2 regions of the Clostridium sp. RTP31139st1_H3_RTP31139_211217 genome follow, and region 2 is predicted to be linked to the other one. Evidence: a T-box and tRNA genes for the amino acid it is inferred to sense, from the RefSeq annotation. Region 2 holds a T-box; the other holds one or more tRNA genes.
What was found. The T-box of region 2 lies ahead of serS (serine--tRNA ligase). A T-box ahead of a tRNA ligase gene usually reads a tRNA of that ligase, here a tRNA-Ser.

Region 1: it has a tRNA-Ser gene. The T-box ahead of serS (serine--tRNA ligase) is inferred to sense a tRNA for this amino acid. The anticodon was not compared.

What each region holds. Positions count from the first base shown of each region.
Region 1 covers NZ_JBCOAB010000037.1:19,363-22,795, forward strand. Annotated here, with positions in the region: gene ppcA (phosphoenolpyruvate carboxylase) at 1-431, opposite strand, end outside; RNA gene ffs (signal recognition particle sRNA large type) at 845-1,109, opposite strand; tRNA gene ABUA17_RS13935 (tRNA-Ser) at 1,113-1,202, opposite strand; gene lgt (prolipoprotein diacylglyceryl transferase) at 1,401-2,174, opposite strand; gene ABUA17_RS13945 (nucleoside deaminase) at 2,186-2,656, opposite strand; gene ABUA17_RS13950 (HlyC/CorC family transporter) at 2,767-3,433, opposite strand, start outside.
Region 2 covers NZ_JBCOAB010000022.1:53,286-56,718, reverse strand. Annotated here, with positions in the region: gene ABUA17_RS10690 (NAD(P)/FAD-dependent oxidoreductase) at 1-1,242, shown strand, start outside; gene ABUA17_RS10685 (DUF1667 domain-containing protein) at 1,255-1,488, shown strand; T-box leader at 1,529-1,741, shown strand; gene serS (serine--tRNA ligase) at 1,803-3,080, shown strand; gene ABUA17_RS10675 (Rossmann-like and DUF2520 domain-containing protein) at 3,321-3,433, shown strand, end outside.

The DNA of each region.
Region 1 (3,433 bases), on a different contig from region 2:
TCAATAACAGAATTTACTCTTTCTTGGAATTCAGCTATTTCTTGCCCTGTCTCTACCATTGGTACAACCACTTCTCTTATAGCTTGTACCCCTGTAAGCTGATAAGCCTGTGCATTAGTTTCAACTATAGACATTATACTCATTAACTGTCTAAATACTGATTCCTTATTTGCATTTGGTATTCTAGGTGTTATCCTAACATTTTCACCCGGCACTATACCCTTGCCAATTAAACCTAATGCAATTTGTGATGTTTGATGATAAGGTGTTAATTTACCTTCAAAATCTATCATTACTTCATCAATTCCAAGACCACCTTGCTCTTGAGGTGTTAATCCTTGTATTGCCTCTTCTGGTTCATGTTGGATTGATATGTATTGTTCTACATTATCAGGATGTTGTGTCATCATCGAAGTCGGAAATTTTCTCATTTAAATAGCCCCCTTAAATCTTTTTGAATTTCATATTTTTATTATATTTCATTTTTATATGGTTTTACAAGAGTTTTATTTAAAAAATGCAATTTTTAATACTTTTAACTTGCATTTAATATTTTTATATTATCATTTAGTTAACTTAAATAGTTATGTTTTTTAATATTTTCCTTTTTAAATTTAAAAAAGGACAGAAAAATAGGGATATCTCACAAGAGATTTCCCTATTTTTCTGTCCTATTGTTTTTTTGTCCTATATTGTTAATCCTATTGAAGAGTAACCTTAATTTAATAAATAAATTTGAACGAAAAATGAAATATCATTTTTCATAATTAATTTTCATTTTAATTAAAATTGTTTATAAACATTAAAAAAGCCTTTCTTTCTAGCAAGAAAGGATAATTTAAAACCGTACACCTCACTTTGACAGTAACCTCTAAGCGTTACCTATGTAGTTAACTCAGGTAAGATTGATCCACGTCACACGCAGGGGCTGCTTATCGCTGCTTTCTTCCGAACCTGACGAGGTTCACAGTCTTACGTCGCGTGGGACCCGACCCTCAACATCACTTACATAGGGCAGTCCAGAAAGATTAAAAGCCTCGGTGAGGAATTCAATCCTGCTATAGCGGATTGCAGGTTATAGGGCACCGCTAACTCCCCATCTAGTACGGCTATGGCGGAGAAAGTGGGATTTGAACCCACGATAGAGTTTCCCCTATACACGCGTTCCAGGCGTGCTCCTTCAACCACTCGGACATCTCTCCATATCACATATCTAGAAATTAATTAAAACATTTTTTATTTTACTTAATCTTGATACTTTCTCATTCTAACATAAATATTATTGTAGTTCAATAGAAAGATTTACTTTCATAATTCATCGTAAATCTATAAATGCGACTCGCAGTTTATCACTATATTAGTTTACCACTTCGAGTCGCATTTATTTATTTTTATGATATTTAATTTTTGCTTTTATTTTTATTATTTTTTATTGCTATAAATATAATTAAAACTCCAAAAATAATACCTATTAAGCTTATTATTTGAGCAGTTCTTAATCCAAAGAACATTAAGCTATCAGTTCTTAATCCTTCTATAAAAAATCTTCCTAACGAATAAAGTACCATATAACTTCCTATTACGATACCATGTTGCTGTTTCTTTTTATATAAAATAAATATTAATAATACAAATACAACTAAATCCCAAATAGATTCATATAAAAATGTTGGGTGATAATATGTTCCATTTATCAACATTCCTCTTTGAATAAATTCAGGGAATTTACTTATAAACGCTTCTGTAACTGGGCCTCCATGAGCTTCTTGATTCATAAAATTTCCCCATCTCCCAATTGCCTGAGCTAATATTACTCCTGGCATTATCACATCAATATATTCAAAAAAATTAATCTTCTTAATCCTTGTAAATATATATGCAACAACCAATCCACCAATTAACCCTCCATGAATAGCCATACCACCATTTCTTATATTTATTACATCTAAAAATGAATGATAATTTTTATATTCAAAGGCCACATAATAAAGCCTAGCTCCAACTATCGCAAATGGAAAACTCCATAAAAAACCATCAGTAATAATATCAAAATCTAGTCCTTTTTTCTTTGCAAGAATATACGATACAAAAAATGCAACTAATACGCCTCCTGCAATAATGATTCCATACCACCTTATAGGCTGACCAAATAGTTCAAATGCTACCGGATTCATTGCTACTGGATTCATCTCTTATCCTCCCCTTTTTCTATTAATTTTCTTTGTCTTCTTTCATAAAAAAACTTACTTATTAAATCGCTACATTCTTTATTATAACACCAATTTACCTTTACATAAGTATTAAAAATATCATAATCTAAAATATTTAAAATTGTCCCACAAGCCCCCATATCTTTATTAAATGTTCCAATATATAATTTTGAAATTCTTGCTTGCCCAATTGCAGATGCACACATTGAACAAGGTTCTAATGTTACATACATCTCTGCCCCATTTAATCTCCAATCACCTAATACCTTGCAAGCCTCTTCAATAGCTAATACTTCAGCATGTGCCAATACTGACTTATTTGTTTCCTTTAAATTATGAGCTTTAGCTATTACTTTATTATCCTTTACTATTACAGCCCCTACAGGAACCTCCCCCTTTAAATAAGCCTTATTAGCTTCTTCTAGAGCAATATCCATATAATTCATTATGTCATTTCCACCTTTTATTGGCTAAAATTTAAGAGCTAAGTGCCATTGATAAAATTCATTTTACCATTTAAAACTCTTAACTCTTACCTTATTACTTCAATTAGTAACTATGTGTAAATTCTTACTTTTTTAATTCTATTCTTATCAACTTCTTCAACAACAAATCTTATTTTGTTTAAAGTTACTTCTTCTTTATTATCTGGGAATCTACCTAATTCTCCTATAATTAATCCACCAACAGAATCAAATTCTTCTGACTCCATATTTACTCCAATTAATTCACTTATATCATCAAGTTTGGCACTTCCATCTACTATATATTCATCCTCTTTTACAACTTCTATTTCCTTATCATAGTCGTCATATTCATCTTCTATATCGCCAAATACCTCTTCAATTAAATCTTCTATAGTTACTATACCAACGGTACCACCATATTCATCTAAAACAACACTTAAATGATTTCTGGTTTTCTTCATTTCATTAAATAATTCCTTAATTTTTTTAAATTCAAATGTATAATAAGGTTCCCTCATATAATCAGAAACTTTAAATCCTTCTTTGTTTTGACCTGCTATAATTAAATCCTTAACATACAAAACTCCAACTATATCATCAATCGTTTGATTATATACAGGTATTCTAGAAAACTGCTCTGTTTTTATAACTTCTAAAACTTCTTCGTAAGTAGCTTCGGTATCTACTGCTACAATATCTACTCTTTGAACCATAACATCTTTAGCTTGAGAATCTGCAAAATCAAAAACATTGAAA
Region 2 (3,433 bases):
AATGTAATGGCTGGATTGGAGTATATAGGAAATATATTATTAGAAGATTTATGTGAGAAGTTTAATGTACCTTTTAAAAGAATTGGATCGTTAAGAGTAGTTAATGATGATAATGGAGTAGTTAAATTAGGTGAAATGTATGAGAGAGCTATTAGAAGGGGCATAGATGGCGTTTATTTAGTAGAACCAGATGAAGTATATGAAATAGAGCCTAATATAAATACATCAATAAAGAAGGGGTTATATTCACAAAATGTTGCAATAGTAGCGCCATATGATTTAGCAATAGCATATGCTGAAGTTGCATCTGATAACGGTGTTAACTTTAGATTAGAAGAAGAAGTATTAACTATTCAAAATATAACAAAGGGATTTAAAGTTGTTACAAATAAAAATAAATTTTCATGTAAGGTAGTTATTAATACAATAGCAAATGAAATTTATATAAATGAAAAAGGTATAGTAGAAGAAAAGGATACAGAAAATGATATAAATTCATTTAAAAATATGAGTTATATTTTACTTGATGATAATTACGAAAATAAATTAGAAAGAATAGTAACGAAAACTTTTGATAAAGATACATTTGTTGTTTCAACACCAGTTTTAAATGGTGGGTCATTAGTTGGTATAAAAAGTATTGAAAAAACAAGTTTAGATGATAATTTAAATTATGCTAGTAAATTATTAAAGAACTTAAACAAAGGAAATATAAATAATTTATTTAGGGAAAGCTATGATAAAGATTCTATAGTTGTTGATGAACAGCAAATAGATAAAGGCTATATAAGTGTAATTGGTACGCATTATGGTAAAGTTACATTAGCACCAGCTATAGCTAAGATGTTATGTGATACTATTAGCAGTAGTTTAAATTGCAAATTGAAAAAGAATTTCATTGATAAACGTCGTGAATTTTATAGATTTAGAGAAATGAATAGGAATGAAATTAACGAAGTAATTGAATTAGATAAAAGATATGGAAAGATTATATGCATGTGCAATAATGTATCTGAAGGAGAAATAGTTGATTCTATTAGAAGACCTTTAGGTGCAAGAACTGTTAAAGGAGTTAAAAGAAGAACAGGTGCTGGATTTGGAAATTGCCATGGTTCATATTGTAATGAAAGAATAATACAAATCTTAGCCAGAGAATTAGATAAAAAGATTACAGATATAGTTGATGACTCAAAAAATTCTAATATAATTTCTGGTAGAATAAAGGAATTTAAAGAAATATAGTAGGAGTATATTATGGGGAAAAAAGATATATTTACATCAGTAGTAAGGGTAAAAGGTAGTGACAGGTTTAAGGTTATTCCTGTTAAAAGTAGTGCTGAGGTAGAAAGAGAGCTATGGATTGAAATGTCAAAAGTTGTTAGTAGATTATATGTAAGTATTCCTATAAAAATGGGAAGTATTATATGTAAGAATATATTAAATAGTGGTGTAGATATAATTTGTACTAGGGATATTGACAAAAAGTAGGAGATTATAATATATTAAATATATTATAATAAATTATTTAGTTAAACCGTTGAAAAGGCTAGTAATAAGATTATTGTTTTAAGAGAGTCAGTGGTTGGTGTGAACTGATAGCAATGTTTTATGAATCCACCTTGGAGGGACTGTGATGAGCAGTACGGATAAACCCGTTAGTTTTGTAAAGAGTGGATAGTAATGTATCTTTATATGCATTATTATCAATTAGGGTGGCAACACGGAGTTCTTCGTCCCTTATGTGGGATAAGAGCTCTTTTTTTATACACGAAAATAATTTATAAAAACAATTGGAGGATATTATGTTAGATTTAAAATTTGTAAGAGAAAATCCAGAAATAGTTAAACAAAATATTAAAAATAAGTTCCAAGATCAAAAACTTGGATTAGTTGATGAAGTTATTGCTTTAGATGTTGAAAGCAGAGCTACACAACAAGAAGCTGATTCATTAAGATCTAATAGAAAAACAATTTCTAAGCAAATTGGTGCATTAATGGGTCAAGGAAAGAGAGAAGAAGCTGAAGAATTAAAAGCAAAGGTTAACGAACAAGCTAATCGTCTTGCTGAATTAGAAGCTAAGGAAACTGAGCTTCAAGAAAAGATAAAAAATATAATGTTAGTTCTTCCTAATATTATTGATCCAAGTGTTCCAATAGGAAAAGATGATAGTGAAAATGTAGAAGTTGAAAAATTCGGTGAACCTGTAGTTCCAGAATTCGAAATTCCATATCATACAGAAATAATGGAAAAATTAAATGGTGTTGATTTAGATGGAGCTAGAAAAGTAGCTGGTAATGGATTCTATTATTTAATGGGTGATATTGCTAGATTACAATCAGGAATATTATCTTATGCTAGAGATTTCATGATTGATAAAGGATTTACTTACTGTATACCTCCATTCATGATTCGTAGTGAAGTTGTTACTGGTGTTATGAGTTTCGCTGAAATGGAATCAATGATGTATAAGATAGAAGGTGAAGATTTATACTTAATAGGTACAAGTGAGCATTCTATGATAGGTAAATTTATTGATACTATATTAAAAGAAGAATCTCTTCCTCAAACTTTAACTAGTTATTCACCATGCTTTAGAAAAGAGAAAGGTGCTCATGGAATAGAAGAAAGAGGAGTTTATAGAATTCACCAATTCGAAAAACAAGAAATGATAGTTGTTTGTAAGCCAGAAGAAAGTAAAGAATGGTTTGAAAAGTTATGGAAGTATACAGTTGAATTATTCCGTTCTTTAGATATTCCTGTTAGAACATTAGAATGTTGCTCAGGAGATTTAGCGGATCTTAAGGTTAAGTCTATTGATGTTGAAGCGTGGTCTCCAAGACAAAAGAAATACTTTGAGGTTGGAAGCTGCTCTAATTTAGGAGATGCTCAAGCTAGAAGATTAAAGATTCGTGTAAATGGAGAAAACGGAAGATACTTTGCACATACTTTAAATAATACAGTTGTTGCACCACCTAGAATGTTAATTGCATTCTTAGAAAATAACTTAAATGAAGATGGATCAGTAAATATTCCAGAAGCTTTAAGACCATATATGGGTGGAAAATCAGTTATAAAATAATAATATATATGAGATATGAGATAATTAATAATAATTTTCTCATATCTCATTTTTATTTTATATAAGATAAAAGCTTTACTAATCAATAAGTATTGACAAATTTTAGGAATATGTTAGATTTATTATGGGTGGTATTTTAATTAAACCGCACCATATATAATATATTTGAAAATTTAAGAAGAAAAGAAATAGCTCATATCAATTTTGAATGGGACTAAGTAGTGTCACACTCTTATGGAGGTGATAAATATAAAATTTGGATTTATTGGAGCAGGAAAAGTTGGATTTTCCTTAGGAAAATATCTAAAAGAAAATAATATAGACATAAGCGGATATTATAGTAAAAACCAGCA